2 regions of the Enterobacter vonholyi genome follow, and region 1 is predicted to be linked to the other one. Evidence: predicted binding sites of a transcription regulator. Region 1 holds the regulator's gene; the other holds the start of a gene.
What was found. Region 1 encodes LexA, which represses DNA repair genes until DNA is damaged. Its sites were predicted from a motif close to TNCTGTATGTACATACAGNA; they were not measured.
Positions count from the first base shown of each region.

Region 1 (7,593 bases):
CGTTCATATGCAGGCCCATCACCAGCCAGATATCCAGCACAATGTTGAGAAGGTTGCCCACCACCAGCAAAATCACTGGCGCCCGGGCATACTGAACGCCCAGTAGCCACCCCAGCAGAACCAGGTTAGCCAGCGACGCTGGCGCGCTGAGCCACCGGATTTCAAGGAAACGTCGCGCCTGATCCAGTACCGCCTCGCTGCCGCCAACGATATGAAGCGCAAGATCGATCAGGGGTGTCCGCAATACAACGATTAATGCACCCGCGCCAAGCGCGAGTATCAGCGGCTGCACCAGCGCGCGCGCCAGACGCAGCGGATCTTTCGCACCATAAGCCTGTGCGGTAAGACCGGTGGTGCTCATGCGTAAAAAGAGCAACAGCATAAACAGGAAGCTGGTTGCCGTCGCGCCAATCGCCACGCCGCCAAGATAAACTGATGAATCAAGATGGCCTATAACGGCAGTATCAACCAGTCCCAGTAAAGGCACGGTAATATTGGAGAAAATCATCGGCAGGGCAAGACGCCACAATGCCTTATCTGATGCCGTCAGTAGTGACATGCGAAATACCGGGAAAGGTAGATGAACAGGCTACAGCGGAAGCGTAGCCTGTCAGGAAGAGATTACAGCCATTCACCGTTACGAATCACGCCTACTGCCAGACCTTCGATAGAGAAGTTCTGTTCGCGGAGATCGACCACAATTGGGGTGAACTCGTTGTTTTCAGGCAGCAACTGAACGGTGTTACCCTGTTTTTTCAGACGTTTGACGGTGACTTCATCGTCAATGCGCGCGACAACCACCTGGCCGTTACGCACATCCTGCGTTTTATGTACCGCAAGCAGATCGCCGTCAAGAATACCGATGTCTTTCATCGACATGCCGCTAACGCGCAGCAGAAAATCAGCGCTCGGCTTGAACATGGCTGGATCGACCTGGTAATGACCTTCAATATGCTGCTGTGCCAGTAAAGGCTCACCGGCAGCAACACGACCTACCAGCGGAATGCCCGTCTCTTCTTCTACTAGCAGTCGGATACCGCGTGACGCGCCTGATACAATCTCAATCACGCCTTTACGCGCCAGCGCTTTCAGGTGTTCTTCGGCAGCATTCGGAGAACGGAAACCCAGACGCTGCGCGATTTCCGCACGCGTAGGTGGCATACCCGTCTGGCCGATATGATCCCGGATGAGATCAAACACCTCTTGCTGCCTGGTCGTTAACGCTTTCATTCCGCCCCCTGGGTGTATATACAGTTATGCTGTGAGTATATACAGTCAAAGGCGATTTTGGAACCAAAAACTGCACAAAAAACCAGGGACTTAATTATTCCTCGAGGCTCATCGGAAATGTGACCAAAGCAGCGTGACCCAGGTGATAACGGCAGTGATAATCGCCAGTAACACGGCAGCAGATCCCATGTCTTTTGCGCGGCCAGAAAGCTCATGGAAATCGGAACCGATGCGATCCACAACGGCCTCAATAGCGCTATTAAGAATTTCCACTATCATCACCAGAAGTACGGAACCGATAAGAAGTACGCGGGTAATAGCATCAACATCAAGGAAACAGGCGACGATCACCGCGATGATAGCGGCGACGCCCTCCTGGCGAAACGCGGCCTCGTTGGCCCATGCGGCACGGAAACCTTTCCATGAATAGCCGGCGGCTTTGATGATACGTGTTAACCCAGTGGTATTATTGGCCATTAAAAGAACCTTTTTAAAAAAGAGCGTCAGTAACAGGAGCCGTAGCGCGTTTCGCTACAGCCTGAAGTATGACGGGTAACAACAGAAATTTTGCGCGCTTTCTGTTATCCTTGCGCCGCAATTGCATTATTAACCAGAGGCTTTACATCGTTTATGTCCGGCTGGCCACGAATTTACTACAAATTACTTAATTTACCATTAAGCATCCTGGTAAAAAGCAAGTCTATCCCAGCAGAACCCGCGCTGGAACTGGGGCTCGATACGTCGCGTCCCATTATGTACGTTTTGCCTTATAACTCGAAGGCTGACTTACTGACGCTTCGCGCCCAGTGTCTGGCGCATGACTTACCAGATCCGCTTGAACCGCTGGAAGTTGACGGTACGCTGCTGCCGCGCTACGTGTTCATCCACGGCGGGCCGCGCGTGTTTACCTATTACACGCCGAAAGAAGAGTCCATCAAGCTGTTCCATGACTATCTCGACCTGCACCGCAGCAACCCCGATCTGGATGTGCAGATGGTGCCGGTATCGGTGATGTTTGGTCGTCGTCCGGGCCGCGAAAAAGGTGAAGAGAACCCGCCGCTGCGCATGCTTAACGGCATCCAGAAGTTCTTTGCGGTCTCCTGGCTGGGACGCGACAGCTTTGTACGTTTCTCCCCTTCCGTTTCGCTGCGTCGCATGGCGGACGAGCACGGCACCGACAAGATCATCGCGCAAAAACTGGCGCGCGTAGCGCGTATGCACTTCGCTCGTCAGCGCCTCGCTGCCGTAGGGCCACGCCTCCCGGCGCGTCAGGATCTGTTCAACAAGCTGCTGGCTTCCAAAGCGATTGCCCGCGCCGTTGAAGATGAAGCGCGCAGCAAGAAAATTTCGCATGAGAAAGCTCAGCAGAACGCCATTGCGCTGATGGAAGAGATTGCAGCGAACTTCTCTTACGAGATGATTCGCCTTTCCGATCGTATCCTCGGCTTTACGTGGAACCGCCTCTATCAGGGCATCAACGTCCATAACGCCGAGCGCGTGCGTCAGCTGGCGCATGATGGCCATGAGATTGTCTATGTCCCCTGCCACCGCAGCCACATGGACTACCTGCTCCTTTCCTACGTGCTCTATCATCAGGGGCTGGTACCGCCGCACATTGCTGCCGGTATCAACCTGAATTTCTGGCCAGCAGGTCCGATTTTCCGCCGCCTGGGCGCGTTCTTTATTCGTCGTACCTTCAAGGGTAACAAGCTCTACTCCACCGTGTTCCGCGAGTATCTGGGCGAGCTGTTCAGCCGCGGCTATTCCGTGGAGTACTTCGTGGAGGGCGGGCGTTCCCGTACCGGTCGTCTGCTCGATCCGAAGACCGGCACGCTGTCGATGACCATCCAGGCCATGCTGCGCGGAGGTACCCGTCCGATCACGCTGGTGCCTATCTACATCGGCTACGAGCACGTGATGGAAGTGGGCACGTACGCGAAAGAGCTGCGTGGCGCGACCAAAGAGAAAGAGAGCCTGCCGCAGATGCTGCGCGGCTTGAGCAAGTTGCGCAATCTTGGTCAGGGCTACGTGAACTTCGGCGAGCCGATGCCGCTGATGACGTACCTGAACCATCACGTTCCGGAGTGGCGCGAGTCCATCGATCCTATCGAAGCGGTGCGTCCGGCCTGGCTGACGCCAACGGTTAACGGCATCGCGTCCGAGCTGATGGTGCGCATTAACAACGCCGGTGCGGCTAACGCCATGAACCTGTGCTGTACGGCGCTTCTGGCTTCGCGCCAGCGCTCGCTGACCCGTGAACAGCTCACAGAGCAGCTGGATTGCTATCTGGATATGATGCGTAACGTGCCGTATTCGGTTGATTCGACCGTACCTTCTGCGACCGCCAGTGAGCTTATCGATCACGCGCTTCAGATGAACAAGTTTGAAGTCGAAAAGGACACGATCGGCGACATCATCATTCTGCCGCGCGAGCAGGCGGTGCTGATGACCTACTACCGCAACAACATCACGCATATGCTGATGCTGCCGTCGCTCATGGCCGCCATTATTACCCAGCATCGTCATATCTCCCGTCAGGAGCTATTGCGCCATCTTGAGACCATCTATCCGATGCTGAAAGCGGAGCTGTTCCTGCGCTGGAGTAAGGATGAGCTGGCGACAGAACTGGATAAGATGACGGAAGAGATGCGTCGCCAGGGGCTGATCGCCGTTTCAAACGACGAGCTGCACATCAATCCGTCACGCTCCCGTACCCTGCAGCTGCTGGCGGCCGGTGCGCGTGAAACGCTGCAGCGCTACGCCATTACGTTCTGGCTGCTGAGTGCGAACCCGTCCATCAACCGCGGTACGCTGGAGAAAGAAAGCCGGACGCTGGCCCAGCGCCTGTCCGTTCTGCACGGCATTAACGCCCCTGAATTCTTCGACAAAGCAGTCTTTAGTTCTCTGGTACTGACGCTGCGTGATGAAGGCTTCATCAGCGATACAGGCGATGCCGAGCCGGAAGAGACGCTGAAGGTTTACCAGATGCTCGCAGAGCTGATTACCTCGGACGTGCGCTTGACGATTGAGAGCGCCACGCAGGGCGAGTGATGTTAAAAAGCCGGGTGATGGTTTCACCTGACCCGGCCTGACGTTCTGCATAATAAAAGGCCCGGTAAGCGTTAACGCTACCGGGCCTTTTTTTCTGCCTTGTTAAATCATTGCATTTAGCTGAGCAGCGTAAAGGCAATCATCCCGACAATCGCACCCGTCGTGCCGAGTATGGTTTCCATCAGCGTCCAGGTTTTCAGGGTTTGCGCTTCGGTGGCGCCGGTAAACTTACCGAACAGCCAGAAGCCGGCGTCGTTAACGTGAGAGACCACAATCGAACCGCCCGCGATACAGATAGAGAGCGCGGCCATCTGGGCACCGGAGTAGTTCAGCTGTTCAATCACCGGCATCACCAGACCCACGGCGGTTAAACACGCCACGGTGGCGGAACCCTGAATGATACGAACCGCCGCAGCCAACACAAAACAGGTTACCGCAATCGGCAGGCCCATCCCGGTCAGCGCTTCACCCAGAGCCGGGCCCACGCCGGAATCCACCAGCACCTGCTTGAACACGCCGCCGGCACCGATCACCAGCAGGATAATGCCCGCAGGCTGCAGCGCCGCACCGCAAATCTCCATCACCCGGTCTTTCGGCATCCCCTGACGCATCGCCAGGCCGTAAATCGCCACCAGACAGGCCACCAGGATCGCCGTAAATGGGTGACCGATGAACTCGAACCATTCGTAGGCGCTGGAACCCACCGGCACAAAGCGCGCGGCGATGGTTTTCAGACCCACCAGAACCAGCGGCAGCAGGATCAGCGACAGGCTGAAGCCGAAGGACGGCATTTTGCCCTCGCCCAGGTGCGGCTCGGTGACGTCATCCGGAATATGCAGCTCAACGTAACGGCTGATGAAGTTGCCCCACAGCGGACCGGCGATAATCATCCCCGGGATTGCCGCGCACAGGCCAATCAGGATCATCCAGCCAAAGTCGGCGTGCATCTGGGAGGCAAGCAGCATCGGCGCAGGCCCCGGCAGCAGAAACGCCGCAGCCGCCGCCACCCCCGCAAACAGCGGAATGACCAGCTTCACGAGGTTAGTACCAGTATGGCGCGCCATGGAGAATGCGACGCTTATCAGCAGCACAACGGCCACTTCGAAGAACAGCGGCAGCGCGCAAATCAGCCCTGCCAGGCCAATCGCGTAGTGCGCACGGCTGTGGCCAAAGGATTTCAGCATCTTCACTGCAATCTGGTCGACCGCGCCCGTCTCGTGCAAAATCTTGCCAAACATCGCGCCCAGCGCGACCACAATCGCCAGGAAGCCCAGCGTACCGCCCATCCCTTTTTCCATCGTCGCGGCGATCTTGTCGAGCGGCATACCGGAAAAGAGACCAGCACCAATAGAAACCACCATCAAAGCAACAAAGGCGTGCATGCGCGCCTTCATCACTAAAAACAGCAGCAGCAATACCGAACCCACTGCTGTCAAAACTAGCGTTAATGTACTCAAAACTTACTGCCTTTTATTAATGACCTCGATGGTGCTGGCAACAACACCCTCCAGTGACTGATCGATATCAACCACTAAGACGTCTTTTTCGTCTTCACCCGGCTCCTGCAGCGCTTCAAACTGCGTCACCAGCATCTGGGTTTTGAAGAAGTGACCTTTACGCGCCTTCAGGCGGCTTTCAATCACTTCGAAATCCCCTTTCAGGTAGATGAAAGAGAGATTCGGGTTGCCGTCACGCAGCAGGTCGCGGTAGGTTTTTTTCAGCGCGGAGCAGACGATCAGGGAGACTTTATTGGTACGCTGCATCGCGAACGCGGCGTCATTCAGCGCCTGCAACCACGGTTTGCGGTCGTCATCGTTCAGCGGCTCGCCGGAGGCCATTTTCATGATGTTGCTGCGCGGATGGAGGAAGTCGCCATCAAGAAACGCAGCCTGGAGTTGATGCGCCACTTCGCTGGCCACGGCTGATTTCCCGCTACCGGAAACGCCCATCAGGACGTAGACGTGGTGATCGTGATTAGTCGTGCTCAAAGGGTGTCCCTCAGTCAATTGTTACGGGTAACAGTTATCGGTAACATTGTCCTGCTGGGGCAAAAGAGAAGCAATATCCAAACGTGCGCGAAGTGAATAAGTGTGAGCTACTTCAAATTTGTCAGTTCAAATAGATCCACCCGGTGACAAGGTGAAACCTAAATCTAACATTTTCGGGGTAACCGTCTCGCCACGAATGCGCGCCAGCAGGCGTTCTGCGCCAATGCGGCCCATACGTTCACGCGGCGTCAGGACGCTCGCCAGACGCGGCTCCATCACCTGACCGATGTCATGGCCGTGGAAACCAGCGATCGCCATATCATCAGGGATCTTCAGCCCCAGACGCTGGCACTCAAACGCTGCGCCGACCGCAAGGTCATCGTTGGTACAAAAAATACCGTCCAGTTGCGGATACTCGCGTCGCGCCTGACGCATCAGCTCAATACCCGACGTATAGGAAGAGGACTGCTCCACCATCACGCTGTACGGGGTTAAGTTCGCGTCGAGCATCGCCTGCTCGTATCCCTTCTGTTTGATGATAGTACGTTCATCAAGACGCGCACCCAGATAGGCGATATGACGATGCCCGCGGGCGATAATGGCCGCCGTCATCTGGCGCGCCGCTTCGAAGTTATCAAAGCCGACGGCGATGTCGAGGCACGGCGACTGGCTGTCCATCAGCTCCACGACCGGAATACCGGCCACTTCAATCATTTTGAGCGTGCGGGCAGTGTGGGTTCGTTCGGTTAAAATCAGGCCGTCAATGTTCCAGGAAAGCATCGACTCAAGACGTTCCTCTTCGAGTTCCGGCTTGTACCCGTAGTGGGCGAGCATGGTCTGGTAGCCAAACGCATCGGTGACGCTTTCTATTCCACGTAATACTTCGGCGAAAACCTGGTTGGTCAAAGAAGGAAGCAGAACGCCCACCGCGCGGCTGGTCGCATTGGAGAGAATATCGGGCGCGCGGTTGGGGATATAACCCAGTTCATCAAGGGCAGCGGCAATCTTGCCACGTAACGCTACGGAAACCTGTTCCGGGTTACGTAAAAAACGGCTGACCGTCATTTTGGTCACACCGACGCGATCGGCGACATCCTGAAGTACGGGGCGTTTCTTTTTCATCGTCCTGAGAAATCTTGAAGTGATAGATTTGCTCAGTTTACCACGGACAAAGCCCATCCTTCCCCTGTCAAAGGGAAGGATGGGGATTTATTTATGTTTTATTACACCGGCGGCAGGTCAAACAGCAGAATTTCGCTTTCGCTGTCGGCGTGCACGGAGATCGCCTGCTCGTCCCAGATGGCCAGACCATCGGCGGTTGTCG
Region 1 is NZ_CP162152.1:305,273-312,865, reverse strand. Features, by position in the region: gene dinF (MATE family efflux transporter DinF) at 1-559, opposite strand, end outside; gene lexA (transcriptional repressor LexA) at 622-1,230, opposite strand; gene AB3N39_RS01420 (diacylglycerol kinase) at 1,339-1,707, opposite strand; gene plsB (glycerol-3-phosphate 1-O-acyltransferase PlsB) at 1,861-4,281, shown strand; gene gntU (gluconate transporter) at 4,398-5,738, opposite strand; gene gntK (gluconokinase) at 5,742-6,269, opposite strand; gene gntR (gluconate operon transcriptional repressor GntR) at 6,396-7,391, opposite strand; gene AB3N39_RS01395 (pirin family protein) at 7,493-7,593, opposite strand, start outside.

Region 2 (7,593 bases), 1.5 Mb from region 1:
ATCTGCTGCCTTGCTCGTATTTGCTTTACTACTTCAAGCAGAAAGAGATGCTGGCCATCGAAATGGGCGAGTACTATAAGGGCGGCGCGCGTGCGCAGATCGTTCAGAAGGTCGAGAAGCAGCTGTTCGATTTGTATAAAGATCCGAACCTGAACGTCAAACCGAAAGAGCTGGAGCAGCGCGGCGGGGCCTACTACTCCGATGCGGCGTGCGAAGTGATCAACGCCATCTACAACGACAAGCAGGCGGAGCACTATGTGAATGTGCCGCATCATGGACATATCGACAATATTCCGGCTGACTGGGCGGTTGAGATGACCTGCATCCTGGGGCGCGAGGGTGCTAAACCGCATCCCCGTATCACCCGCTTCGATGACAAGGTCATGGGCCTGATTCATACCATCAAAGGCTTTGAAGTGGCGGCAAGCAATGCGGCGCTAAGCGGCGAACTCAATGACGTGCTGCTGGCGTTGAACCTTAGCCCGCTGGTGCATTCCGACCGCGACGCGGAGCAGCTGGCCAGCGAGATGATCCTGGCGCATGAGAAATGGTTGCCAAACTTTGCCGCTACGATCGAGAAGCTGAAGTTCAAACAGCAATAAGAGGACGCACAATGGAAAACCTGCTGATCGTTAATGCTGATGATTTTGGCCTCTCGAAAGGCCAGAACTACGGCATTATTGAAGCCTGTCGCCGGGGTGTGGTGACCTCTACCACGGCGCTGGTTAATGGTGAGGCGGTTGAACACTCGGCGCAGCTGAGCCGCGAGGTGCCGGAGCTGGGCGTCGGCATGCATTTTGTACTGACGCTCGGGATGCCGCTTTCTCCAATGCCGGGCCTGACGCGCGACGGCCAGCTGGGCAAATGGATTTGGGAACTGGCAGAGCAGGGTGCTCTGCCGCTCGAAGAGATTGCCCGCGAGCTGGAGAGTCAGTTCAACCGCTTTGTTGATGTGTTTGGTAGGGCGCCGACGCACATCGATAGCCATCACCACGTGCATATGATCCCGACGATTTTCCCGATTGTCGCTGATTTCGCAAAGCGCAACGGCGTCGCGATGCGCGTAGATCGGGAGGTGCGCGGATTGCCGGACTGCGCTGTCACCACCACAGAGGGGTTCAGCAGCGCATTTTACGGCGACGAGATTGACGACGCGCTGTTCCTGAAGGTGCTGGATGATTCCGCCGCGCGAGGGGAACGGTCGCTGGAGGTCATGGCGCATCCTGCCTTTGTCGATAACACCGTGCATAAAAGCGCCTACTGCTGGCCGCGCCTGGCGGAGCTGGATGTCCTGACGTCGCCGTCGTTGAAATACGCGATTGCCGAGCGAGGGTATCGTTTGGGGACGTTCGGGGATCTTTGAAATAAAGCCCGGTGGCGGCTTTACCTTACCGGGCCTACAAAACCAATCGAATGTAGGCCGGGTAAGCGCAAGCGCCACCCGGCTTTTTTTACGCCGGTATCTGGTCAATCTTGCTGCTTCGCGACCAGACGCGGTGCGCGGCGAGCAAAACAAACAGCTTCGTCATAAAGGCATCGTCAACGTTATCTCCCTCGACAATGCCGTCCTCACCCTGATCGGCAACCTTCAGCTGCGCCTTAAACTGTCGCGCGTCGCCGGACAGCGCGATCGGCTTCAGGTGCTTATAGGCTTCCAGCAGATAATAGACGGCGTCGCCGTTGGTCAGCAGGCTGGCAATATCCCCGCCCGGCACAATTACCGCATCGACGGTCAGCGATGGCGCACCGGCAAAGGTCGCCGCGACCGGCAGCACAGAACCATCGTCGGCCGTCACTTCACCCATGCGGGAATAGAGCAGTTTGGCATGCACGCCCTGGGTTTTAAGCGCCTGCATAATTCCCAGCACGTCGCTGGCGCGGGTTTTGTCGTTCAGCAGAACGGCGACCACGCGGCCTTTAATCGAGCCGCCCGGCACCGCATACAGGCTCAGAGACGGATCTTTTTTCACCCCGTTAACCTCTTTCGGCGGGGCAAGATTGCGCTGCTCGTCGGTCAGCGTAATGCCCAGGTTATCCGCAACGCTCTGGGCTAGCTGAATATCAATATGCGCCAGCTGATCGACTACCCGCTCGCGGATGTAGGTGCGCACCACTTTGCTCAGCTCAAAGCTGAAGCCGCCGATGATGTGCTGTTGCTCAATCGGCGTCTGGCTGTTCCAGAACAGGCGAGGGTGGGCGTAATATTCGCCGTACGAGGGGCTACGCTCGCGAATTTTGTTGCCATCGATACGCTCCTGGTACGATTCGAAGCCACCGCGTTTCGGCCCGGGAGGGGTTTCACGCGGCCAGTTATCGTTGATGGAGTTCGGCTCATAGTTAGCCGGGTTGGTATCAATATCCTGACGGTGCATCCCGTCGCGCTGGAAGTTATGGTACGGGCAGGTTGGGCGGTTAATCGGAATTTCGTGGAAGTTCGGCCCGCCGAGTCGGCTGATCTGCGTATCGGTATAGGAGAACAGGCGTCCCTGAAGGAGCGGATCGTTGGTGAAGTCCAGCCCCGGCACGATATGCCCCGGGTGGAACGCGGCCTGCTCGTTTTCGGCAAAGAAATTATCCGGGTTGCGGTTGAGCACCATTTTACCTACCAGCTGCACCGGTACCAGCTCTTCCGGGATCAGCTTCGTCGGGTCCAGAAGATCGAAATCGAACTTAAATTCGTCCTCTTCCGGGATGAGCTGCAGACCCAGCTCGTACTCCGGGAAGTCGCCCGCTTCAATGGACTCCCACAGCTCGCGGCGATGGAAGTCCGGATCGCGCCCGGTCAGCTTCTGCGCCTCGTCCCACACCAGCGAGGCTTTACCCGCTACCGGCTTCCAGTGGAAGCGCACAAACGTGGCTTTCCCCTCGGCGTTGATCATCCGGAAGGTGTGGATGCCAAACCCTTCCATGGTGCGGTAGCTGCGTGGAATGCCGCGGTCTGACATCGCCCACATCACGTTGTGCAAGGTTTCAGGCTGCAGGGAGACGTAGTCCCAGAAGGTGTCGTGCGCACTTTGTCCCTGCGGTATGGCCCAGTGGGGCTCCGGTTTTACCGCATGGACAAAGTCAGGAAATTTATGCGCATCCTGAATGAAGAACACCGGGGTGTTGTTGCCGACCAGATCGAAAATCCCCTCTTCGGTATAAAATTTGGTGGCAAAGCCGCGGATATCCCGGACGGTATCTGCCGACCCCGCACCGCCCTGCACGGTGGAGAAACGCACAAACACCGGGGTGATTTTATCCGGGTCGGAGAGGAAATCCGCTTTAGTGATCGCTTTCAGACTCTTATAGGGCTGGAAGTAGCCGTGCGCAGCGGAACCGCGCGCGTGGACGATACGTTCCGGTATCCGCTCGTGGTCGAAGTGGGTAATTTTTTCCCGCAGGATAAAGTCTTCCAGCAGGGTAGGCCCGCGCGCGCCTGCGCGAAGGGAGTTCTGATCGTCAGCAATGCGTACGCCCTGATTGGTGGTGAGCGCAAAACCTTCGCCGCCTTTACGGTGTGGCTCAAGAGATTTCAGCTTCTCGTTTCCCGTATCCGGCGATTTCATGCTTCCCGGTGCGGTAGGCTGTTCTCCCGGCGCGGAAGGGCCAGGCGAGGGGCGGTGAGAGCCGTCAGCAGGGGCGAGAGAGTCCATACCCGGTTGAGATTCTTCAGTGCCATGAATCGGTGATTGATGTGTTTTATCTTTGTTCGACATTGCACGCTTCTCCTTTATCCATTGCTAAAAACCCTATTAAGGATAGAACAATGTCGCGAGATGGCTCGCGAACTAAGAGTTTTCATATGACGTGATTAACGAAAGGAGCCCTCTCACCCACTCGGGGCGCGACGGAAGGCAGCAGGATCGGCTATCATAGAGTTTTCCTGCTTCAAGAATTTGCTTTAGTGAACCAGTCGCTTATGAAACCTCTTCGTCAACAAAACCGCCAGGTAATTAGCTATGTGCCCCGCGTTGAGCCCGCGCCGCCTGACCATGCCCTGAAAGTGGAGGGTTTTCGCGATGTCTGGCTGCTGCGGGGGAAATACGTGGCCTTTGTGCTGATCGGCGAACATTTCCGTCGCTCACCCACCTTTACGGTGCCGGAGTCAGCGCAGCGATGGGCGATGCAGATCCGCCAGGATGAAGAGGTTGAGGAATAACAGCCATAAAAAAACCGCCATCAGGCGGTTTTTTTATTTCAGACGGTGATTAACGGTGCGCCAGCTCGGCGTCGTCTTCACTTTCCAGAATCGTTTTGTCGGTCTGCTTCAGCCACTGGCTGGTCAGCGTGCCGGCGGTCATGGAGCCGCTCACGTTCAGCGCGGTACGACCCATGTCGATCAGCGGTTCAACGGAGATCAGCAGGGCGACCAGCGTCACGGGCAGACCCAGCGCAGGCAGCACAATCAGCGCGGCGAAGGTTGCGCCACCGCCAACACCCGCAACGCCTGCGGAGCTTACGGTAACAATCCCGACCAGCGTGGCGATCCAGACCGGATCAAGTGGGTTGATGCCGACTGTAGGAGCAACCATCACCGCCAGCATCGCCGGGTACAGACCCGCACAGCCGTTCTGACCAATGGTAGCACCAAAGGAGGCAGAGAAGCTGGCGATGGATTCAGGCACGCCCAGACGACGGGTCTGCGCTTCCACGTTCAGCGGGATAGACGCGGCGCTGGAGCGGCTGGTGAAGGCAAAGGTCAGTACCGGCCAGACTTTACGGAAGTACTTCAGCGGGCTGACGCCGTTCACGCCCAGCAAGATGCCGTGCACCACGAACATAATGCCCAGGCCCAGATAAGAGGCGACAACGAAGCTGCCCAGCTTGATGATGTCCTGCAGGTTAGAGCCGGCAACCACTTTGGTCATCAGCGCCAGCACGCCGTACGGGGTCAGCTGCATCACCAGACGTACCAGCTTCATCACCCAGCTTTGCAGGGTATCAATCGCGGTCAGCACGCGTTCGCCTTTAGGCGCGTCGTCTTTCAGCAGCTTCAACGCCGCTACGCCCAGGAACGCGGCGAAAATAACCACGCTGATGATCGAGGTTGGGCTCGCACCGGTCAGGTCAGCAAACGGGTTCTTCGGAATGAAGGAGAGCACCATCTGCGGCACGGTCAGATCAGCCACTTTACCAACGTAGTTGGTTTGAATCGCGGTCAGACGCGCCGTTTCAGCGGTACCCTGAACCAGGCCTTCTGCGGTCAGGCCAAACAGGTTGGTGACCAGCACACCCACCAGCGCGGCAATCAGCGTGGTGAACAGCAGCGTACCTATGGTCAGGAAGCTGATTTTTCCCAGCTGAGTCGCGTTATGCAGGCGGGCAACGGCGCTCAGAATAGAGGCGAACACCAGCGGCATAACGATCATCTGCAGCAGCTGGACATAGCCGTTACCGACGATGTTGAACCACTGAATGGAATCTTTAAGAACTGGATTATCGGAGCCATAAATTGCCTGTAATGCCAGACCAAATACGACACCCATGGCCAGACCAACCAGCACCTTTTTCGCCAGGCTCCACTGTTTGTGGCGCGCCTGCGCGAGAAGCAATAGCAATACAGCGAACACAACGACGTTCGCGATGAGTGGAAAATTCATCCCCGTTCTCCTGATTTATTATCGGGTCGGTTTTTACCGATCCTGTTGGCGGAAGGTTAGCAGAAGTGTGATGTAGCGCTTATATCCAAATGGAATGGGTTATGACAAATGGGATAAATTTGTTGGTTTACTGTTCAATCTGGTGATGAATAAAGCGATTAAACTGAAATTGCAGCGAATTAATCATCTGGGAAGACCAGCGGACTGCACTGTTTTCGGGCAACGTTTGCGGCATCCAGACGGCGTAAGCAAACAGCGCCATGCACAATACCCGCTCAAGCTGGTTACCTTTTTGCGGCGCAAGGATGGGAAAACGGAAACGCCAGCGGCAGGGCCAAAGTAGCGGCACGCCCGCAGGCGTCAGCATATCGGCAAGGATATGGCTTAAATAGCCCAGCACCATCCCCTGGATAGCGTCAGCGGGGACGATCCAGCTTTCGGGCACTTTTAAATAGAACAGCGTCAGCAGGCCAAACACGGCCAGCAGGCTGTGCGTAAACCCCCGGTGGCCGAACGCGCGGGCGATGGGTTTAGACACCCACTTCAGGCGCTGTCCCAGGAAGGACTTGGGGTGGTCGATGTCGGGCAGCAGACAGGTCAATACGGCGGAAGGAACAATATGCCACCAGTCCCCCTGTGCCAGCACGGGGGTAAGTTCAGCGTTTTTGGCAAATACTGCGCACGCGATTGAAAAAAGCAGGTGGCCTTCCGCCGTCATGATAAAACCCACAAAACTGTCAATTCATACAGTATAGGGTTTTTATACAGTAGGCGGAAGAGGTGACGGTGTAACTGTTTGTCACAAACCGGAGGAGGGCGTTAACCGCCCTGCAGATGATGCGCCGTGAGTTCTGCCAGTGAATTTAGCTTCACATCGGCGAGGGCAAACCGGGGATCGTGGCGTCCTTCTTCCGCAGGCACCACAATGGAGCGCATCCGCGCGGCTTTAGAGGCGACCATGCCGTTAACGGAGTCTTCCAGCGCAACGCAGTTGAGGGGATCCAGGCCGAGCTTAGCGGCGCAGTCTAGATAGACCTGCGGGTGCGGCTTGCTGTAAGGCAATTTTTCAGCGGACGCCAGCGCGTCGAAACTGTCGCGCAGTTCAAACATGACGAGCACTTTTTCCAGCATATGCAGCGGTGAAGCCGAGGCCAGTCCGACCTTCAGCCCCTGGGCTTTACACAGCGCGACGGCCTCACGTACGCCGGGCAGCAGCGGCTTGTTCTCTTCCACCAGCGAAATGGCACGGCTGATAATGCGTGCGGTCACCTCGTCTCGCCCCGGTCCAGTCCACGGCTGTTGGGCAAACCACAGGTCAACCACCATGTCGATGCGCAGGCCCAGCGTATCGGGTAGTTCATTACGGCGGCTGATATCCACGCCCAGGCTGGCCATAACGTCCAGTTCGGCGCGATCCCACAGCGGTTCGGAATCGATCAGTAATCCATCCATGTCAAAAATTGCGGCAAGTATTTGGCGCGGTGTCGACATCACAACGTCTCCTTATCCAGGGTGTACGACAGACGATAAGTGCTAAGCACAATCTGCAATTTAGCATATTGCTTTTAAAGAGCGGGCGAAATTGATGACCAGCAGGTAGACTTAGGCACAAATAACGCGTCTTTATGAAGAGGAACTGATGACGTATCAACAAGCTGGACGCATTGCGGTCTTAAAACGTATTGCAGGCTGGGTGATTTTTATTCCTGCCGTCATTTCTACGCTGATTTCTGTACTCAAATTTATGTACGACCACAGCGAAAAACAGCCGGGTATCAATGCGGTAATGCTTGATTTTGCGCATGTTATGATTGAGATGATGCGTTTCAATACGCCATTTTTGAATGTCTTCTGGTTTAACTCACCCACCCCGGATTTTCATCAACAGCTGAATATCGGCTTTTGGGTGATATACGCCCTGATCTTTGTCGCGCTGGCACTGCAGGCCTCTGGGGCGCGAATGAGCCGTCAGACGCGCTTTTTACGCGAAGGCGTTGAGGATCAGTTG
Region 2 is NZ_CP162152.1:1,787,482-1,795,074, forward strand. Features, by position in the region: gene AB3N39_RS08485 (6-phospho-beta-glucosidase) at 1-602, shown strand, start outside; gene chbG (chitin disaccharide deacetylase) at 614-1,363, shown strand; gene katE (catalase HPII) at 1,452-3,701, opposite strand; gene cedA (cell division activator CedA) at 3,905-4,144, shown strand; gene AB3N39_RS08505 (L-cystine transporter) at 4,194-5,585, opposite strand; gene AB3N39_RS08510 (metal-dependent hydrolase) at 5,713-6,303, opposite strand; gene hxpB (hexitol phosphatase HxpB) at 6,405-7,076, opposite strand; gene AB3N39_RS08520 (YniB family protein) at 7,225-7,593, shown strand, end outside.
Region 2: a site for LexA is predicted at 6,318-6,337, ahead of AB3N39_RS08510 (metal-dependent hydrolase). Genes of this name have one in related genera too.